Regions from separate parts of the Sporosarcina sp. Y838 genome, predicted to be linked through region 3. Evidence: riboswitches for the same ligand, from Rfam matches in the RefSeq annotation. Region 3 holds a riboswitch; each other region holds the start of a gene.
The links. A riboswitch is a leader RNA that binds a small molecule or an ion and turns the genes downstream of it on or off. The one in region 3 is predicted to bind S-adenosylmethionine.
Positions count from the first base shown of each region.

Region 1: another riboswitch for S-adenosylmethionine. It lies ahead of AC1TO4_RS08015 (5-methyltetrahydropteroyltriglutamate--homocysteine S-methyltransferase); the one in region 3 lies ahead of cysC (adenylyl-sulfate kinase).
Region 2: another riboswitch for S-adenosylmethionine. It lies ahead of AC1TO4_RS15240 (O-acetylhomoserine aminocarboxypropyltransferase/cysteine synthase family protein); the one in region 3 lies ahead of cysC (adenylyl-sulfate kinase).
Region 4: another riboswitch for S-adenosylmethionine. It lies ahead of msrA (peptide-methionine (S)-S-oxide reductase MsrA); the one in region 3 lies ahead of cysC (adenylyl-sulfate kinase).

Region 1 covers NZ_JBXCJD010000004.1:291,335-296,829, forward strand. Annotated here, with positions in the region: gene AC1TO4_RS08015 (5-methyltetrahydropteroyltriglutamate--homocysteine S-methyltransferase) at 220-1,332, opposite strand; SAM riboswitch class I at 1,825-1,938, opposite strand; gene AC1TO4_RS08020 (FadR/GntR family transcriptional regulator) at 2,081-2,773, opposite strand; gene AC1TO4_RS08025 (ornithine cyclodeaminase family protein) at 2,809-3,756, opposite strand; gene gudD (glucarate dehydratase) at 3,847-5,229, opposite strand; gene gucD (alpha-ketoglutaric semialdehyde dehydrogenase GucD) at 5,333-5,495, opposite strand, start outside.
Region 2 covers NZ_JBXCJD010000015.1:27,305-32,799, reverse strand. Annotated here, with positions in the region: gene AC1TO4_RS15250 (BCCT family transporter) at 1-507, shown strand, start outside; gene AC1TO4_RS15245 (homoserine dehydrogenase) at 548-1,534, opposite strand; gene AC1TO4_RS15240 (O-acetylhomoserine aminocarboxypropyltransferase/cysteine synthase family protein) at 1,648-2,937, opposite strand; SAM riboswitch class I at 3,061-3,176, opposite strand; gene AC1TO4_RS15235 (glycerol-3-phosphate acyltransferase) at 3,320-3,955, shown strand; gene AC1TO4_RS15230 (aminotransferase) at 4,010-5,368, opposite strand; gene AC1TO4_RS15225 (CoA-acylating methylmalonate-semialdehyde dehydrogenase) at 5,407-5,495, opposite strand, start outside.
Region 3 covers NZ_JBXCJD010000006.1:14,243-19,737, reverse strand. Annotated here, with positions in the region: gene AC1TO4_RS09920 (ABC transporter ATP-binding protein) at 13-804, shown strand; gene AC1TO4_RS09915 (TraB/GumN family protein) at 1,338-2,507, shown strand; SAM riboswitch class I at 2,647-2,747, shown strand; gene cysC (adenylyl-sulfate kinase) at 2,929-3,528, shown strand; gene AC1TO4_RS09905 (phosphoadenylyl-sulfate reductase) at 3,762-4,493, shown strand; gene sat (sulfate adenylyltransferase) at 4,495-5,495, shown strand, end outside.
Region 4 covers NZ_JBXCJD010000002.1:133,315-138,809, reverse strand. Annotated here, with positions in the region: gene AC1TO4_RS03435 (hypothetical protein) at 1-144, shown strand, start outside; gene AC1TO4_RS03430 (hypothetical protein) at 196-573, shown strand; SAM riboswitch class I at 1,013-1,123, shown strand; gene msrA (peptide-methionine (S)-S-oxide reductase MsrA) at 1,223-1,783, shown strand; SAM riboswitch class I at 1,853-1,963, shown strand; gene AC1TO4_RS03420 (YezD family protein) at 2,297-2,464, shown strand; gene AC1TO4_RS03415 (MetQ/NlpA family ABC transporter substrate-binding protein) at 2,579-3,400, shown strand; gene AC1TO4_RS03410 (methionine ABC transporter ATP-binding protein) at 3,406-4,407, shown strand; gene AC1TO4_RS03405 (methionine ABC transporter permease) at 4,397-5,050, shown strand; gene AC1TO4_RS03400 (CoA transferase subunit A) at 5,064-5,495, shown strand, end outside.

The sequences.
Region 1 (5,495 bases), on a different contig from region 3:
CCAAAGACTATGGAAATGTATTGTCAGCCGGCAGTAAAGCACGCCAGACTTTTCGGTCGACGCGCTCGGCGCGACACTGATTCCAGGCGAATACCGTCTTGTGAAAACATTTTTACCGCTTGGTGAGCCGTTGTACGAGTTATCTGTTTCTGTACCATTTACTGTGGAATGAAAAAAAACCTGAACAAAGCAAATGAGCTTTGTTCAGGTTTACTTAATTTAGTTCCAGACTTCCTTCGCTACGTCTACAATGAATTTCAATTTCTCCCATTGCTGTTCTTCTGTCAATTTGTTGCCGTGATGCGTTGAAGCAAATCCGCATTGCGGGCTCAAGCATAGCTGTTCGAGTGGCACGTATTGCGCCGCTTCTTGAATGCGCGCGATAACCGCATCTTTGTCTTCTACTTGTCCATTTTTCGATGTAACAACACCAAGCACGACTTTTGCTCCACCATTTGGAACATGATCCAATGGTTTAAAGTCTCCTGAACGTTCATCATCATATTCCAAGAAGAAGCCATCTACTTTTTCTTTTGCAAGGAGCGTTGGCGCAATCAGTGCGTAGCTTCCTTCAAATGCCCACGTCGATTGGTAGTTCCCACGACATAAGTGTGTTGTTACGACTAAATCTTCCGGTTTATCTTCCAGCACACCATTAATGACGCGTAGTGCCAAGTCGATTAATTGTTCTCTTGAATAAGCTCCGTCACTGAACGGGATATTTGGTGCAGATAGCCCGGCAATATAGACATCATCCAACTGCAAGTAACGTACACCGGCTTCGTAAAATGCTTTCAAAGCATCTTTGTATGCTTGAATAACATCGTTTGCAAATTCTTCAATGTCAGGGTAAATCGTTTCATCACGGATTCCAATATTAAAGAGTTGATTTGGGCTCGGGATTGTTTGTTTCGCAACGGCACGTCCGCCAACGATTTCATTGAATTCAACAAAGTCTTGAATGAATGGATGATTAGGGTTAAATGAAATCTTACCCGTGTTTCGAACGTCGTATTTTTCAGTTTCAATCCCGTCAAATGTGTAACCTTTCTCAGGCACATATCCTTCAATTCCATTCAAATGCTCCAAGAAGTCCAAATGCCACCATGTACGTCTAAATTCACCATCTGTTACAAGTTCCAAACCAACTTCAATTTGCTTATCAACCACCCGTTTAATTTCCTGTGTTTCTACTTCTCGTAATTGTTGTGCAGTAACTGTGCCTTCTTTAAAGTCTTTGCGCGCTTTATGCAAGTTATCCGGTCGTAGTAAACTTCCAACGTGGTCCGCTCTGAATGGTGCTTTCGTTAGTGTTGTCGCTTGATTTGTCATAGTAAATTCCTTCTTTCTGTTTTTTAGTGGATTTTGATTTTATCCGAACAGGACGCGAATGGGCGAACTCTTTTTCTATTCTTTCGGCAGTATCGCGTATGAGCGGGCTCTTTTTTCTTTTCTTACGGCAGTATCGCGTATGAGCGGGTTATTTTCCTTTTCTTACGACAGTTCCGCGTATGAGCGGGCTTTATTTATTTTCTAACGACAGTACCGCGTATGAGCGGGTTATTTCCCTTCTCTTTCGGCAGTCGCGCGTATGAGCGGACTGGAAATCCGGATGCTTTTTCTGGCTTCGGAACGATGTTAAAAACGACTGAGTCTTTTGAGGGCACTTTATCTAAGTTTGTTGATAACTCAATTTAATTGATGAATTTTTCAAAAACATAATAATTCTCCCTTCATTTTTTGAAGGTAACTTTGGTCTCCAGAAAGAACAAAAAACCCCTTCTAAATTTATAGAAGAGGTTTTGGCGAATTCGCTATTTGCTCTTCTCATCTCCAAGCAGTAAGCATTACACTTACGCTTCTGGAATTAGCACAGTACTTAAAAAGTCTGTTGCTGAGGTATCATCGGGCCAGTCCCTACACCTCTCTGGATAAGAAAGTTACGTATTTAGTTGTTAACCAGTACAATACAGGCCTTTAAATAGAATGTCAATACAGAATATACAAAAGATTTTAATTATGTCTTTTTCCTTAGACAAGTTAGGCAAACAAAAAAGCTAGGGTGTACAACTTTTCCTAGCTACTGTTTCCCCTCATAGTCTGCCATTATTTTCTTTCTCACATAACTTAAATGTGTATACATCTGCTTGAATGACTCAAAAGGATCCCTTTTTTTCAACGCTTCATAGATTGCTAAGTGATGCTCAATCGTAATATCAGGCTCTCGATAGGTGATTAAGCTATCTGTTTTCTCGTGCGTGATGAGCAGTGAATCTATCATTCCTTCGACAACTGGATTATCGGCGCTTTGTGCAATCAATCTGTGGAATTCCTTATCCAAACGACCATAATTACTATCTGTATTTTCTTGAATACTATCAATTGTTTCTTTGATCTTTTCAAGTTGCTCATCCGATATCTTTTCGGCAGCAATCGTAACGAGCCCCAACTCTAACGCCATGCGCGCTTCGATGATTGCAGGAACATTGTTAATAGATAAGGCGAGCATTACCTTAAACGGATTACTTCCGACCCTATCATTTACAAACGTACCTCCGCGCGGCCTTCTTGTAATGATTTCCAAGGTCTCCAAAGAACTAAGCGCTTCCCGCAGAACAGGTCGGCTAACATCAAATTGTTCCATCAAATTCATTTCCGATGGCAATTTATCACCCGGGTTTAGCTGTCCGCTCATTAATAGCTGAACAATTTGTTCTAACACCTGTTGCGAGAGGGTGCTTCTACGGACATTGTCCACTTTATATTCTTTCATTTCATCCCTCCTTTTCTCAGGTTTTCAAGTACACTTTATACTTCAACCCGACTTTGATATCTCTCGTAGATTAGTTTTGCTGTTAGGATGTCAAAAATAGATACACCTACCGATTTAAAAACGGTTACTTTTTGCTTCGTCTCTTCATTTTCACCTTGTTGAACCAAGGTCCCCAGTTCAGGGATTGTCTCTTCGCTATGGCCAAACTTTCTTGCGTTAATCATTTCACCGCATTCGGAAAACGCTGCGTGCGTATCTACAAATAGATGATCTGCTTCTTTGATAATTGAGTCGGGAATCTCTTGCATGAATGATTTGAATGCACCTGAACCTGCGAAATGCTTTCCAGTTAAATCAATTTGCGCATCGTAAGGAATAACCGGACTTGTTGATGTTGTCGTTGTAATAATAATTTGCGCCTCTTTTACAATGGTCGCAGGATCTGAACTATCAAATCGAATAGTTGGAAATTCCTTCTTCGCTTTCTCTATAAAGTTATCGAGTCTTTCCTTACTACGATTATACACTAAAACCCTCTGTACTAACCTTACAGCACAAGCCGCCTGCAAATGACTCCACCCTTGATCGCCAGTACCTATAATACCAATGGTCTCCGTTTCATTGGATGCCAAGTATTTCATACCCAATCCACTTACAGCACCAGTCCGCATAGCAGTTATCGTTCGTGCATCCATGATCACAAGTGGTTTCATCGTCTTCCTTTCATTCAACAGGAAGATACCCCTCAACGTTGCTTCACCGATTGCAGCATTGCCTGGAGCAATACCAATCAGCTTCGCCCCGTAATAATCTTCGTAAAAGGAAGGCATCAATAGAGCCGAGTTCTCGGCATCATTGATGAATAATCGTTCTGGAACAAATGATTTCTTCTCCCCGTCATTCACATAATAGTCTTCGATAGTATCGATTATCTCTTTCATCGAGATAAGACTTCTAATTTCTTGCTCGTCAATAAAATGCATGTTTATCCCCCTCAAACGAGAATAGAGACCAACGTTTTCCGCTGGTCTATCCTACATTTTTTTATATAGTAAAACTCTGTCGATTTGAAATCACCTTACTAAGCAAGGTCGTTTATTATCGAATTGCCATTCTGGAATTAAATACTGCATACCTATAGAATCATCACGAGCTCCAAGTTTTTGATCGATATAGAGTTTATTCGCCTTTTCAATCTGTTCCATATCAATTTCAACACCTAAGCCAGGCGCAGAGGGAACTTCAATTTTCCCATTTTTAATTTGAAGCGGTTCCTTCGTTAAATGTTGACCATCTTGCCAAATCCAATGCGTATCAATCGCCGTGATTTTTCCAGGTGCAGCTGCTGCAACATGTGTGAACATTGCAAGAGAGATATCGAAATGGTTATTTGAGTGCGAGCCCCACGTCAATCCCCAGTCATTACACATTTGCGCGACTCGAACTGAACCTTGCATCGTCCAGAAATGTGGATCTGCTAATGGAATATCAACAGCATTAAGCTGAATTGCGTGGCCCATCTGTCTCCAGTCCGTTGCAATCATATTGGTAGCTGTTGGAAGTCCTGTAGCACGGCGGAACTCAGCCATTGCTTCACGAGCCGAATAACCAGCCTCCGCTCCACATGGATCTTCAGCATAGGCAAGTACATCATGTTGGTTTTTACAAAGTCGAATTGCTTCCTCTAAAGACCAGGCACCGTTTGGATCCAGTGTAATTCTTGCTTCAGGGAAACGTTTTGCAAGCGCTGTCACCGCTGCCATCTCTTCATCTCCGGAAAGCACTCCGCCTTTTAGTTTAAAGTCATTAAAGCCATAGCGTTCATAGGCCGCCTCCGCAAGTGCAACAATCGATTCAGGCGTCAAAGCTTCTTCATGACGTAGTCTAAACCAATCATCTTTCGATTCCGTATCACTTAGATAAGGTAAATCCGTTTTGTTTCGATCACCTAGATAAAAAAGGTACCCAAGTATTTCTACACTATCGCGTTGCTGACCCTCACCAAGCAATTCAGCGACAGGTACATCTAGGAACTTCCCTAGTAAATCTAGTAAAGCTGCTTCAATAGCCGTAACAACATGAATTGTCGTTCGCAGATCAAATGTTTGCGAACCGCGTCCGCCTGCATCCCTAACTGCGAATTGCTGTCGAACTTTATTTAAAGTTGAGTTATATATACCGATGGATTCACCAATTACGAATGGCTTTGAATCTTCTAACGTCTGGCGAATCGCCTCTCCACCTGGTACTTCTCCTATCCCTTTATTCCCATGATTATCTTCAAGAATGACAATATTCCTTGTAAAGTATGGGCTATGTGCTCCACTCAGATTCAACAACATACTGTCGTGGCCTGCAACAGGAATGACAGTCATTTTCATAACTCGCGGAGTACTTGCTTTTTCCCCATCCGCATTAAAAGTAACTGTACTTTCCTTTTTTTCACCAATTAACATTCATAATTCCCCCCGACTACTATTTTTCCTACCCCTCATGCTAATCCTTCTTTTGAAAAGGAAGGAGTTAAGCTTTTTATCGCATAACTCCTCCTGATTCATCTTATTTTATAAATACTGTTTTGATAGACGTATAGAATTCTTTAGCTGCTTGCCCTTGTTCACGTGAATGGGAGCTAGATTGCTTCATGCCGCCGAAAGGAGCTTGCAGTTCAACCCCTGCGCTTTCCGCGTTGATGCGGACTAGACCAGCATCCATTTCATTG
Region 2 (5,495 bases), on a different contig from region 3:
TTCATCGCCCGCGTTTCAAAAGGCCGAACAATTAGGGAGTTCATGATTGGCGTGCTTGCTGCACCTACATTACTGGTTACATTCTGGTTCTCAGCATTTGGTACGACAGCGATTGATATCCAGAAAAAAGGACTTGTCGACTTGACGGCTTCTAGTACAGAACTAACTATCTTTGAAATGTTCAATGTTATGCCTATGTCGTTCATCATATCAGTCTTCGCAATTTTGTTGATTGTATCTTTCTTCGTTACCTCAGCGGATTCAGCGACATTTGTCCTTGGCATGCAATCAACGAATGGTTCGTTGACTCCGCCGAATAATGTGAAGCTCATTTGGGGTGTTATCCAGTCGACAATTGCGCTGATTTTGCTTTCTGTCAACGGCCTCACCGCACTGCAAAATACGATTATCATTGCTGCGCTGCCATTTTCTTTCGTCATGCTGCTAATGGTTGTCGCGTTGCTCAAAGCGTTAAAAGCTGAATTAAAGTTGATGAATTTGAAATAATGTTAAGAAAGGCGATTCCTGAGATGGAATCGCCTTTTTCTTAACTTTTGATAAGAACCTTTTCACGTTGTCCAACCATATATAAGAAGTCTCCGATCAATGCGCTCGCTGTCGGATACATGCCTGCTCCCGGGCCTACAAGAGTAAGGGACCCTAGATAATCAGTTTCAACAATAATTGCATTATCAACACCGTCGACTCCATATAACGGATTGTCAGTACCAATTAGTACCGGACCCACACTTCCTCGCAAGACACCCTTTTCATCGATTGAAATCTCCGCGATATGCCGATAACGAAGTTTCCCCTTTAATGCTTCCGCAACATCTTCAGTTTTAACTCCATCGATTCCAACTATCGGAATGTCACGCCAATCAGGCTGGGTACCAAATGACAGTGCACTTAAAATCATCAGTTTTCGAAAAGCATCTTTACCACTAACATCGTCAGTCGGATCTGCTTCTGCATAACCGAGCTCTTGTGCTTCAAAAAGTGCAGTGTCAAATGGAACTTTCTCTTCCCGCATCTTTGTCAAAATGAAATTTGAGGTTCCATTTAAAATCCCTCTGATTCGTCGTACTCGATCAGCAGGTAACAAGTTTTTCACTGTACGGATAATTGGTACTCCACCCGCTGTAGTTGCTTCATAACCGACCTGAACGCCCCGGAATTCCGCATGCTTCAATAATGCCGGACCATGTGTCGCGAACATTTTCTTATTTGCCGTTATAATGTTTTTGCCCTTTTCGATTGCATCTGAAAGATACGTATAAGCAGGTTCCTCACCAACAATTGCCTCAAAGATGAAATCAATGTCCGGGTTCATCAGTATGTCCTGGATGTCTCCCGTCACTTTTATCCCGGGTGTTGCTAGACGTACTTTCGCTATATCGCGAACAAGGATGGCAACTATATCGATTTCACAGCCTGTTTGTTGCTTAATCTCATTCTTTCTTTCATTCAAAATTCTGTAAATCCCTTCACCTACAGTGCCGAAGCCGAGTAGAGCAACCTTGATTGACGGCATTTCGCCACCTCCATGGACTGCTTAATAACAAGTCCCCATTTTTCAAATTCTCTTAAATGGCTATAGGGCGTAACAAACTAAGAGGATTGTCATAGCCATCCTTCTTCCAAAAATTATACTGTTACAGCTACTGCTGCTTCAATAGCCTGCGCTAAATCTGCAATAATGTCTTCTGCTGATTCAAGACCGACCGATAGTCTAATTAGTTCCTCGGTAACGCCTGACTTTTTCAAATCTTCAGGGCCAAGCTGCTGGTGCGTCGTTGAAGCAGGATGGATGATCAAGGATTTTGCATCGCCAACGTTAGCTACGTGCGACCAGATTTTAACGTTGTCAATTACGTTTCGACCAGCCTCACGCCCGCCTTTGATACCGAAAACGATAATGGAGCCGAAGCCGTTTTTCAAGTACTTTTTCGCAAGGTCATATGATGGGTGATCTTCGTTCCCAGTATACGTTACCCATTCAACAGATGGATGCTGTTTCAAGAATTCTGCCACTTTGATAGCATTTTCATTATGTCTTGTCACACGCAGATGCAATGTTTCAAGTCCTTGTAAGAAGTTAAAGGCACTATCCGGATCCAGGCAAGGTCCAAAGTCTCGCAACAATTGCACACGTAGCTTAGTGGCAAACGCCGCGCCTGCAGTGTCAATTCCATAACGAAGGCCATGGTAAGATTCATCCGGCTCAGTAAAGCCTGGGAACCGTCCTTGTGTCCAATCAAACGTACCCGCATCAACAGCAACTCCACCGATTGTTGTACCATGTCCGCCAATCCATTTCGTTGCAGAGTGGATCACGACATCTGCACCAAATTCGATTGGATTTGAACCGTATGGAGATGCAAATGTACTGTCTATAAGAAGTGGTAGACCGTTTTCATGTGCAATGTCCGCAACCGCTTCAATATCAAGCACATGTAAACTTGGATTACCAATTGTTTCTGCAAATAAAGCTTTTGTTTTATCTGTAATCGCTGCGCGGAAGTTTTCAGGATCCGTTACATCGACAAATTTTACATTGATGCCGTAACGCGGAAGCGTATTGGCAAATAAATTATACGTACCACCATACAAATTGCTTGCCGCGACAATTTCATCACCTGCGCCTGCGACATTTAAGATTGAAAATGCAATAGCCGCCATTCCTGAAGATAACGCAACTGCCGCCGTTCCTCCTTCAAGAAGTGCAATACGTTCTTCAAAAACAGCAACGGTTGGATTTGTAATACGCGTATAGATGTTGCCTGCTTCTTGCAGTCCAAACAATTTTTGAGCATGTTCTGTATCACGAAATACGAATGATGAAGTTCTATGAATTGGAACTGCACGAGAACCTGTTACAGGATCGGGTTTTTGTCCACCATGTAGAAGAAGTGTTTCGGGTTTAAGTTTTGTCAAAGTCATTACCTCCAAAGTTTTTTAGATGGAATTGATTGTGATCTGCGGAGACGCTGGGGTATTTTGGAAATAAAAAATAACCCCCTTCGCTTAAGAAGAGGGTTACGCTTTCGCTTTTTCCTCCCCTTATCTTTCAGATCCATCGAACCGATCTGTAGGAAGTAGCACCTTTACAAGCTGGTCGCTTGTCGGTTGCCGGGCATCGCAGGGCCTATTCCCTCCGCCGCTCTTGATAAGAGTTTGTATCATTCAGTTTTCCATCTTGTGACATAGTATAGTAGATAGCGCGAGACAAAGTCAAGAGATTATTAAATAATTTTTCTGAACCTTGCGTTTACCTCTAATGTTACAATTAATTTACCAATGTTTTGGAGGAATGGTTATGTGGTTATGGATTACAAGTGTACTAGTTTCGGGATATGCCATCGGTTGCTTACATGGATCGGTTGTCGCACAGATAATTTCGGGCGTTAACCTAAAAGAAACCGGGGTGAAAAATGCCGGTGCTTCGAATGCCACAATCGTTCTCGGGAAAAAATTCGGCGCACTGGTTGCTGCAATCGATATCGGTAAAGGTGCAGTAGCTGTCCTATTTGTGAGATATTTCGCAGAGAATGCAGGACTTCCAGGAGAAATTGTAGCTTTACTATTATTCCTCGCGGGTACTGCAACCGTGATTGGGCACAACTTCCCGTTTTATATGAAGTTCAACGGCGGCAAAGGAACCGCCACGATTATTGGCGTGCTGCTCGCCATCGACTGGAAGGTTGGACTCGTTGGTTTTGCATTATTTGTCATCGTGGCGCTAGTAACAGACTTTCTCGTGTTTGGCGTGCTGATGCTGTACGTGACGCTCATCGCGATGGCAGTTTGGGCAGAAGGATACGGGCCCATTATAGCGGCAGTATTATTATTCGGCATCGCAATTTGGAAACATATCGAGAACTTCCGTCGGATGAAAAACCGTAGCGAGAAACAGGTTTCTACAGTTTTTAAAAAGAAAACATCTAAAAACTAAGGATTTTCCAACAATTAGGAAACAGAGGCGAATACACACCTCTACCCATTTGTATCATTCGTTTTCTTTAAACACTTTCTTTACAACAGCAATAATGAAATCTACATCTTCGTCAGTGCAGGACAATGGCGGACTGAGTGCTAAAATATTATTAAAACCAGCTACCGTATCTCCATTTCTTCCGATAATAAGTCCATTTGCCTTGCATTCCCCGATAATTTTGGCGACACGTGCATTGGAAGCAGGTTCTTTCGTTATCTTGTCTTCAACTAGTTCAATTCCTAAGAGGAAGCCGAGGCCGCGGATATCACCAACAAACGTGTGCTGCTTTAGGCTTGCCAACTCTTTTTGAAGACGTTCACCAAGCTCGGCAGATCGTGCAATAAGGCTTTCGTTCTCAATAATTTCGAGATTCTTCAATGCCACGGCACAAGCTGCAGGATTCCCTCCAAAAGTATTGATATGACGGAAGTGGCTATTCTCTTCACCTGTGTCAAACTTTTCGTAAATATCTTTTCGCACAGCTGTAACTGATAACGGTAAGTAGGCGCTTGTCAGCCCTTTCGCCATCGTAATGATGTCCGGCTTTACGTTAAAGTGCTGATGGCCAAATGCTTTCCCGGTTCGTCCGAATCCACAGATAACCTCATCAATGATTAGAAGGACACCGTGGCGATTACAGATTTCTTGAACTTTTTCCAAGTAAATCGGATGTGGGATCAAGACTCCGCCACCAGTAATAAGAGGCTCCATAATAATCCCGGCAATTGTTTCTTTCTGCTCCCAAATAACTTTTTCTTCAAACTCTAGCGCACGTTGTATGTTATATTCTTCAACTGATTGATTTGCCGGCCTGCGGTAATTATCAGGTGGTGCAATATGCAGAAACCCTGGAACGAGCTGTTCATATTTATATTTCCGTAGAGCTTGACCAGTGGCTGAGAGCGCACCCATAGAACTACCATGGTAAGCCCGGTAACGTGAGATGAATTTGTAGCGTGACGGTTCCCCATTTTGTTGATGGTATTGGCGTGCAAGCTTGAATGCCACTTCGTTGGCATCAGATCCGCTATTCGAATAAAAAAATACATAATCTCCGCCTAGCATTTCATTCAACTTTTCAGCAAGCTCAATGGCAGGTTCATGGCTTTGGGTCATAGGTGCATAGGCCAGTTTTTTCATCTGTTCATACGCAGCTTTCGCGAGTTCCTCACGCCCGTATCCGACGTTCACACACCAGAGTCCAGACATTCCATCCAAGTAACGATTACCTTTATGATCGGTGATCCAAGCCCCTTTTCCGCTTTCAACGATCATCGGAGGATTCTTTTCATTGTAGGCGGAAATGTGATGCCATATATTTTGACGATCCTTTTCAACTAATGACGATGTATCCTTTATCACTTTTGTCATTTTCTAATCCCTCTTTCTCCATCAATAGTAGTAACAAATCAATTCCGATTACTTGGAAAATCGAATGCAACACCTTTTTTGATATCTGTAGTTTCTGGCCATCTTTCTGACACCGTTTTAATTTTCG
Region 3 (5,495 bases):
AGGAGGAATTAAATGCTCCATGTCAAAAATATTGAAGCAGTCTATTCGAAAAATATTCTTGCATTGAAAGGGATGTCACTTCATGTTCCTGAAGGTAATATAATTGCCTTACTGGGCAGCAACGGAGCAGGTAAGTCGACAACTTTAAAAGCGATTTCAGGTTTGCTTTCCGGTGATGAAGGACAGATAACTGATGGAACTATCCAATTTGAAGGTGAAAAAATAAACGATATCACACCTGACGTAATTGTTAGAAAGGGAATATTCCTATGCATGGAGGGAAGACGTGTCTTTAAAGATCTAACTGTTGAGGAAAATTTAATGGCTGGAGCTTATACACGGAAGGATCGTTCTAATATCAAGTCTGATATAGAAAAGATTTACACTTATTTCGCAAAACTTAAAGCTCTACAAAACCAAAAAGCGGGATTCCTGTCTGGTGGGGAGCAGCAAATGCTCGCAATTGGCAGAGGCATTATGGCAAAACCAAAGCTATTATTACTGGATGAACCTTCATTAGGGATTGCACCGCTGCTCGTTAAAGAGATTTTTCGAAATATTAAACAAATCAATCAAGAAGAGGGCACATCTATATTAGTTGTTGAGCAAAATGCCAATGTTGCACTGTCAATTTCTGACTATGGCTATATTATGGAAAGTGGGCGGGTTGTAATGCAAGGCGATGCAAACTACCTATTATCAAACGAAGAAGTACGTGAACATTATTTAGGTATGGGAAAAGAAGGAGAAAAGAATTATAAAGAAAATAAAGTTTATAGAAAACGCCAAAGGGTAGTGTGGTAACGGTCATTGAAAAGTGCTAAATCCAGTAAGAGTGAAATCTTGAAATATTAGAGTAACAGTTGATGATTGCTTAGCCCTCTTTTCTTTTTTGAAAAGAGGTTTTTTCTATTCAGATTTACGAATGATAAAGATGGAACGTTAAAAGGAGTGGTTAAAGAAGTTGTACGAGAAAGTGATAAAAATTAACCATAACGTCAAATCAAATTGAAGAACAAGTTTCTGTCTTGGTTCCGGAATTGATCGGAGAAGTGTTAACTGTGACGTAGAATATCGTGAATGAAGGAACAACCCAAGTAAGCATTCTATATCCTAAAGATCAAGGAACGCAAAATTTTTTAAAGCAAGTCTAGCCAAAGGATTTCACATATTCTATCTAACGATTTTTCCTTGGTGGAATGACTCATATTTAATTAATAATGAAATATAATTGAATTTTGTTTCAAACTGATTCATTATTAATATTAGACCGTCTTTTGGTGATCACTAGATTGAGGTTACTAATAAGAAATTAGTTCTACAAAGGATGTTTGTTCATGCAAGAAGACAATATTACGAGAATAAATTTAGATGGAAAAGAATTAATTCTTATTGGAACAGCCCACGTTTCAAAGCAAAGTGCAGATCAGGTAAAAGAAGTAATCGACAGAGAGAGACCTGATTCGGTTTGTATTGAATTGGATGAACAACGTTATCAATCTATCATGGAAGGAAGCAAGTGGAAGGAGACAGATATTTTTAAGGTAATAAAAGAAAAGAAAGCATCTTTACTTTTAATGAATCTGGCAATTTCCTCCTTTCAAAACCGTTTAGCAAAACAATTTAATATAAAGCCTGGGCAGGAAATGATTCAGGGGATTGAATCGGCAAATGAAGTTGGTGCAGAACTTGTGCTCGCCGATCGTAATATTCAAATAACGTTCTCCAGAATTTGGGGTAATATCGGTTTTATGGGGAAAAGCCAACTTCTCACGTCGGTCGTATATAGTATATTCAGCAAAGAAAGCATTTCAGAAGAAGACCTAGAAAAAATGAAATCAAAGGACACTTTAAATGCGGTATTAAACGATTTCACAGAAACTTTTCCGAAACTAAAGGAGCCTTTAATTGATGAACGTGATCAGTATTTAGCACAGAAAATTAAAGATGCACCGGGGAAAAAAGTAGTGGCTGTTTTAGGGGCGGCACATATTCCAGGGATTACCAAGGAAATTCATAATGAGCATGATTTACAAGCATTATCGCAAACGCCCGTCAAATCAAAACTACCTAAAATTATTGGGTGGGCAATTCCAGTGCTCCTTCTTTCTATAATTGCATATACTTTTATTTCAAATCCTTCCGCGGGTTTTGACCAAGCGCTAAGTTGGATATTGTGGACGGGTAGTCTTTCGGCAATTGGTGCGGCTGCGGCACTGGGACATCCACTAGCCATTTTGGCTGCCTTTGTTTCGGCTCCAATAACAACCCTACATCCTTTGATTGCAGCGGGGTGGGTATCCGGAATTGTTCAGGCATTTTTCCGTAGACCAAGCGTTGGCGATTTCGAAAGATTATCTGAAGATGTATTTTCGATTAAAGGTTTTTGGGCAAATAGGGTAACACGAGTCTTATTAGTTGTCGTCCTCACAAACCTAGGAGGTACATTAGGTACCTTTATAGGTGGGGCTGATGTCATACGTGTATTCTTTGAGAACTTTAAATGAAAAATAGATAGCTTTTTTGTTATCGACACAAGAAGGATATTTAAAACCAATTAAACCAATAGACTTTAATTTATTATCTGATAAGTCATTGACAATGTCTTTTTCATAATGTAATATTGGTCTCAACTTAATAGTTCATATCTTATCTAGAGAGGTTGAGGGACTGGCCCAATGAAACCTCGGCAACAGACTGTTTAGTACTGTGCCAATTCCATTAAACGAAAGTTTAGAAGATAAGAAGAGAAATTTTTTGTTCGATTAATTAACCTCTTCTTGCACTATTAAGAAGTGGTTTTTTATTTTCCACGTAATAGAATACATGCTAATTAGACAACTAAAGGCATCTTTTAATCGATTATTTGTATCGGTTTAAAAGTTGTCTTTTTTTGTAAACTAAATAGAGAAAATGGGGGAGAAAATAATGACAGAATCTACAAATATCGTTTGGCACGAATCAGAGGTAACAAAAGACAATCGCCAAGAAGCTAAGGGGCATAAAAGTGCAATTCTATGGTTTACAGGACTTTCAGGATCAGGAAAGTCGACGATTTCAGTAGCGTTAGAAACAGCGTTACATAAAAAAGGTATTCATACCTATCGGTTGGATGGGGATAATGTCCGGCATGGTTTAAATAAGAATTTAGGGTTTAGTCCAGATGACCGCACGGAAAATATTCGTAGAATCGGTGAAGTCTCAAAACTAATGATTGATGCAGGATTGTTCACGTTAACAGCGTTCATTTCTCCATACAAGGAAGATCGGGATACAGTGCGTGACCTCGTCGAACCAAATGAATTTATCGAGGTTTACGTGAAGGCTAGTTTAGAAACATGTGAAGAACGCGATACAAAGGGACTCTACAAGAAAGCCAGATTGGGAGAGTTGAAAAATTTCACAGGAATCGATGCTCCTTATGACGTACCTGTTGACCCAGAAATCACCATTGATACAAATAAGCTAAGCGTTGAAGAATCCGTTAAAGTCATCGTAAATTATTTAAACGAAAATAAATATATCTGAAAAAACCAATAGACATGTAACTTCTTGGAGTTGTAGGAATAGAATACCTTTAAACCGACTTGACACATAGGAATAATAAAGATATTGTTAATTTCAATCATAAATAGAACGGGAATTCTAATTGAACGTAAAATTCCGAACATATGAACAATAGATGGCTTTAACCATTGAATGGTTAACTTCGTCTTAAAAAGAGAAGTTAGATCATTAATTTTATGAGGGGAGAAGTTTCTATGGTGAAACTGACGTATGACACATGGTTTAAGCCTATTGAAACGTTTAACATTGACGACGAATCAAAGGGTGCTTTAAATGTTTTGAGATGGGCTTATGACGAATATGATGCTGATCTTGTCTATGCATGTAGCTTTGGTGTAGAAGGAATTGTGATGCTTGATTTGATTTCGAAAACAAAACCAACTGCAAAAGTGGTGTTTTTGGATACAGGGCTTCATTTTCAAGAAACGTATACTCTCATCGATGACATCAAAACGCGTTATCCACAGCTCGATATAGAAATGAAAAAGCCAGCCTTAACGGTTGAAGAACAGGCTGATGCGCATGGAGAAAAACTATGGGAAAGACAACCAGACCGTTGTTGCCATATGAGGAAAGTTGTTCCACTTCGAGAGGCACTAAGCAATGCGACTGCTTGGTTATCTGGGCTTCGACGAGAACAATCACCGTCTAGAAGTCTAACCGAATTTGTGAATAAAGATGAAACGTTCCAATCAGTTAAAGTTTGCCCATTGATCCATTGGACGTGGACCGATATTTGGGATTATGTTGATAAATATAAATTGCCCTATAATCCCCTTCATGATCAAGGATTTCCTAGTATCGGTTGCGTACCCTGTACGTCGCCAAGTGATACAACGTCAGGCTCAAGGTCTGGCCGGTGGGCAAATCAAATGAAAACAGAGTGTGGATTACACCAAAAAATCAACTTAAATGGAGGAAATTAATATGAGCTTAAGTCAACCGCACGGTGGTACATTAATTAATCGCTGGAATCCCGATTTTCAATTGGAAGGGTTAACTGAAACAGTTGAATTAGATGAGATTGCTAGCAGTGATCTAGACTTGATTGGTACTGGGGCGTATAGCCCTATAAGTGGATTCCTAACTGAAGCAGACTACAATTCTGTTGTCCATACGATGAGGTTAACAACGGGTGAGCCTTGGACCATTCCAATTACATTGCCTACGACAGAAAAGAATGCGGAAAAAATTACGATTGGCAACTTTGTGAAATTAGTGAGAGACGAAATCGTTTACGGTGTACTCGAAGTAACTGATATTTTCACGCCCGATAAGGAAGTAGAGGCTGAATTGGTCTATCAAACGACGGACCGTGAGCATCCAGGTGTGAAGAAGTTGTTTGAACGTCCGAATGTCTATCTTGGTGGAACGATAACGCTGATTCAACGGAGACCATTGAATGAGTTTTCGGAATATCTGTTTGACCCGATTGAAACAAGACAAAAGTTCCAAGATCTTGGCTGGAAAACAGTTGTTGGTTTCCAAACAAGAAATCCGGTTCACAGAGCACATGAATATATTCAAAAGACAGCTTTGGAGATTGTAGATGGTTTATTTTTAAACCCGCTTGTTGGTGAAACGAAATCCGATGATATTCCGGCAGATGTGCGCTTGGAAAGCTATGAAGTTTTACTAGAAAACTATTATGCGAAAGAGCATGTGTTTTTAGGTGTATTTACAGCGGCAATGCGTTATGCCGGACCAAGGGAAGCCGTTTTCCATGCGATGGTACGCAAGAATTTCGGTTGTACACACTTCATAGTCGGCCGTGATCATGCGGGGGTTGGTAATTATTACGGTACGTATGATGCTCAGAAAATCTTTAGTAATTTTACGCTAGGGGAACTTGGGATTACGTTATTGTTTTTTGAACATAGCTTTTATTGCAGTAAATGCGACAGTATGGCAACACCTAAAACATGTCC
Region 4 (5,495 bases), on a different contig from region 3:
CGATATGCAGGTGTTATTCAGCCAAACCATGCGATCCCATTTACCCTACCACTAACACCAGAAGGGGAAAAAGTTCTTAAATTGTTGACCCAGGAAAATAAAATCATGAAAATTGATAACGCAACATACGAATTGGAGAAATAAGAAAAGTGCTACAGCTTTTGTATGCGGAGAAGTAATGGAGGTCTCGAATAAATGAAAAAAATAATGATAAATATAAGAGAAGTATTGAAACAGTCCGCTTCGGAAATCAAGGCGAACTGGAAGTTAAGTCAACAGGTAGAAGGTAAAAGGAATAAGATGACCATGTATGTATTAGTTTATATGAATATCGTTTTTTTGCTTGTCTACGCAAGCCTTTGTTATGGTTCTATTCTTTATATTCTGTTTGGAATCATAGGCGGCGCAATCCTAGGAATTACAGAAAGTCCATATTGGTTCTTATTATTCCTATTGCCAATAGCCGCGCTGCCCTTTTTGTATTTCGTGCATACCTTGTGGAAATCTCACTATCCCAACTTTAAAAAGGAATATTTAACAAAACATTCGATTCAAGTGCCCCCAGAGAGATGAGTATTTCCAAGGCAGCCGTTTTGGTAGCCGACGGATTATATTCCTACACACGCCCATCTCTGAATCATGTGGGGACCGCCCAAATATGGTTTCCAACCGCCGATATCCACACCCCACAAAACCGACGCACCGACAGTCACTAAGTCACACAAAACGCTATCCAGAAAAACCGTTAAGAAGTAACAAAGAAACCCTACCAAATTTAAATCGGATAATTTTCTGTAATCCGAAAGTGCCAAGAGCACCTATTTCACTCACTTACTCACCAACTTAAAAGCATTATCGAAACTGAACGGATCTAGTTCTTTCCTCACAACCAATAAAACATTCAAACATCGTATATCTTACTCAATATAGTAAAAAATCACAAAATTATATTTTCAGACATTGACTTATCTAAATGGATAGACTAGTATGAATATCAATTACATAGCTAAAACTCTTATAAAGAGAGGCGGAGGGATTGACCCTGTGAAGCCTCGGCAACCATTGAACAGTGTTCAAACGGTGCCAATTTCAACAGATTTATTATGAATCTGACAGATGAGAGGTTTTGCACGCGATATTTGTTATGCGGCGACCTCTTCTTTTAGGAAGGGGTCGTTTTTATATGGCAGGGGCGTTTATTATAACGAAGAGGGGGATTATGATGACTCAGAAAAAAATTGAATTGGCAACATTTGCGGGTGGGTGTTTTTGGTGTATGGTGCAGCCGTTTGATACGCAACCCGGTATTGAAAAAGTAGTTTCCGGTTATATTGGAGGCGTCACTGAAAATCCGACGTACGAGGAAGTGCGTGCGGGGGTTACGGGACATACGGAAGCGGTTCAAATCACATACGATCCGACTGTCTTTTCATATGAAAAACTAGTAGACCTCTATTGGCAGCAAATTGACCCGACGGATGCAGATGGTCAGTTTGGCAGTCGTGGAACTTCTTACCGCACGGCGATTATTTACCATCATGAGGAACAGCGACAAGTTGCGGAACGCTCAAAAGAGGCGTTAATCCAAAGTGGTCGCTTTGAAAAACCAATTGTTACTGAAATCGTTCAAGCCACAATCTTTTATCCTGCCGAGGACTATCATCAAGACTATTATCAAAAGAACCCAGAAAAATATAAAGTCTTCAAAGAAGAGTCGGGAAGAGCGCCCTTCATTCGCGAGAATTGGAATGGGAAATTGGTAGAGGCGTCACTTAAAAAGTAAATAGTTTTAAAGTATAGTTGACACATCGGAATAGATGGATTATTATGAATATCAATTACATAAACAAAACTCTTATAAAGAGAGGCAGAGGGACTGGCCCTTTGACGCCTCAGCAACCATTGAATTCATTCAAACGGTGCCAATTCCAGCAGATGTCGTTCGTCATCTGACAGATGAGAGGTTTTGCCTACAAACTACGTGTTGCGGCGACCTCTTAGTTCACAAGAGGCCGCTTTTTTATCTTTTTTCAGCAGAAGACTCTCACCTCTATAGGTGGGAGATGAATGTGGTTTTGTTATCCTGTTCAATGGGTGTCCAACCGCCCGCTGAACGAGGAGGAATGAAGTTCAATTCCTCCCTGATAAAGCCTCCGGCGGATGTCACAGATTTTGAAAGGAGTTAATCGAGCAAGCTCGATTCAAAATCTGGACGCAATTACGCCGAGGCGTAATTGATTGCCAATCATCAGATTAGACGTTGTGACCGTCACTCAGAAAAAAAGGAGGATGCGCAATGGTTTTGAAAGTGAATGATGTAGTTAAAATCGATGCGATTACGCAGGCGCTGAAAGGTTTGGATTTTGGAGAGGTACACATTACCATCCATGAAGGACAAATCGTTCAAATCGATCGAACTGAGAAAAAACGGTTCCCAGTACTGAAAACTGAAAATAAGAAGTGAAGCTGACCGGACAACCGGAGGCCTCTTGACTTTCACGATATTGTTCAAAGACAATATTGCGAATTGCTGGAGGCCTTTTTTGTATATAAATTAGAAATTTAGGGGGAATAGAAGATGAAAAAAGTGTTTAGAAATTTATTGCTAATTGCAATTAGTGTACTGGTATTGGCGGGGTGCGGGTCTGCATCTGCGGATGATGAAAAGAAGATTAAGATCGGCGCAACAGCGGGTCCTTATAGTGATCAATTGAAGGAAGGGATTATTCCTATACTTGAAAAAGACGGCTTCGAGGTTGAGATTGTCGAGTTCAATGATTATATCCAGCCGAACAATGCGCTAAATGAAGGAAATATCGACGCGAACTTATTCCAAAATCGAAACTATTTAGTGAATTTCAATGAATCCCATGACATGGACCTCGTACCTGCATATGGCGTTCCGACTGCTCCAATTGCACTTTATTCGGACCAACATACAGCTCTTGAGGATGTAAAAGAAGGCATGACGGTGACGTTGCCAAACGACCCAACAAACCTGGCAAGATCTTTGAACATGATGGAAGACTACGGCTGGATCACAATCTCTGAGGATGTTAATCCGATAACAGCTTCCGAAAAAGACGTGGAAACCAATAAATACAACTTGAAAATCCAACCACTGGATGCGGCGCAAACACCTAGGTCACTCGGTGATGCTGACTTCGCATTCGTCAATGGGAACTTCGCTCTGGCATCAGGTTTGAAATTAACTGAAGCGGTCGATGTGGAGAAAACATCTGAAGATTACTTGATTTACTTGACGATACGAAAAGAAGACGAAGATAAGCCGTTTGCCAAAGCATTGAAGGCAGCGTATCATTCCGACGAATTCTATGAATACACGAAAGAAAATGCAGCGGGTTATGTGCTACCACCTTATCAAGCAGAAAAGGAGTGAATTAAATGATTGAAATCGTCAATGTGACAAAACAATATAAAGACGTGAAAGCCGTTGAAGATGTCACCCTGACCATTCAGCAAGGTGAAATCTTCGGAATTATTGGCTACAGTGGCGCCGGAAAAAGTACATTGTTGCGCTGCTTGAACATGTTGGAAGCACCGACGGCGGGGCAAATCTTCATCGACGGAAAAGAAATGACTTCATTGACGAAGAGAGAGATTAAGAAAGAACGTGTGAAGATTGGCATGATTTTTCAACACTTCCACTTGATTAGCTCGAAAACGGTCGCAGATAATGTCGCATTTTCATTGAAAGCTGCGGGCAAAAGCAAGAGTGAAATCAAGAAACGCGTAGCGGAATTACTTGACATGGTTGGCTTATCGGATCGTGCGGGACATTATCCAGCTCAATTATCGGGTGGACAAAAACAACGTGTCGGCATTGCACGTGCACTGGCAAATGAACCGAAAGTGTTGCTGTGTGATGAAGCAACCTCGGCTCTTGACCCGACAACGACAGCGTCCATCTTAGAATTGCTTCAGGAAATCAATCAGACATTAGGCATTACAATTGTCTTGATCACGCATGAAATGGCAGTCGTACAACAGATTTGCCACCGCATCGCCGTGATGGAAAACGGAAAAGTCGTTGAAGCAGGTGACGTCTATGACTTGTTCGCGAATCCAGCAACGGCTTTAACAAAGCAATTTGTGCAAACGGTCCATTCTTTAACATTGCCAGATCGCTTGCTAACGGGCCGAAAAGGGTCAATCGTCCAAATCGTGTTCCGCGGGGAATCTGCTGAAGAAGGCGTCATTGCAGAAACGTTGAAGAAATACAACGTCGCCATCAATATTCTTCACGGTCAGATAACGTACATACAGGACCGTCCGCTTGGAACGCTCATCATTGAAATTGATGGAGAAAAAACAGAATTACAGAATGCAATCGACTATATTACAACACGGACAAACCAATTGGAGGTGCTCGCAAATGCCGCCTGATATTATAACTGATTTCGGAAATGCTTTTCTTGAAACGTCTTGGATGATGGGGATTGCCGTCGCATTTGCAATCGTCATCGGTGTTCCTTTAGGCGTTGGTCTATTTGTAACAAGTGAAGGGATGTTCTGGCAAAACCGAGTCCTACAGAGTGTCGCAGGGACAATCGTCAATGTTATTCGATCGATTCCCTTCATTATACTACTCGTCGTTTTGATTCCTGTGACGAAACTTATTCTCGGTACGACAATGGGACCCACTGCAGCGAGTGTTTCGCTGACCTTTGCGGCAATCCCATTCTATGCCCGTTTGGTGGAAACATCTTTGCGGGAAATTGACAAAGGCGTCATTGAAGCGGCCGAATCAACCGGTGCATCTGCGTGGTTGATCATCAAAGATGTGTTGCTTCCAGAAGCGAGATCAGGGATGATTGCCGGTCTCACTGTCACAGTTATCAGCTTACTGAGCTACTCGGCAATGGCCGGGATGATTGGTGGAGGTGGTATCGGTGATTTAGCGATTCGCTTCGGTTACTATCGTTTTGAAAATGAAATCATGCTGGCAACTGTCGTCATTTTAATCATCATTGTACAGCTCATTCAATTCGCCGGAGACCGCTCGGCAAAAGCAGTCGATAGAAGATAAGGGGGAATAAAAAATGACTACTACACAAGAAACAGCTTCATCCAAGTTATACGGATGGGCGCACCCAGACGAGATGAGGGCTTACCGTCAACAGCATAAATCGATGGTGAAAAGAGATAAATTGACGACAATTGAAGAGGCGGTAACGCGCGGCGTCAAAGCAGGCGATTACGTCGTGTTCGGCGGCATGGGCTCGGTCCGCAACCCACTTGCGGCGGTCCACGAAATCATTCGTCAAAAAGTTGGAGACCTAACAATCGGAACGAAAGGATCTCAGCATGACTGGCAATTGCTCGCGGCATCAGGCAACGTAACGAAAGCAGAAGTATCTTACGGGTTTGCGGATGAAGTGCGCGGATTGGCCAGGCCTGCAAGAGCGGCAGTTGAATCGGGACGCCTTAAAGTCTTATCGGAAACGACGAATGCAGGATTCCAATGGCGTTTC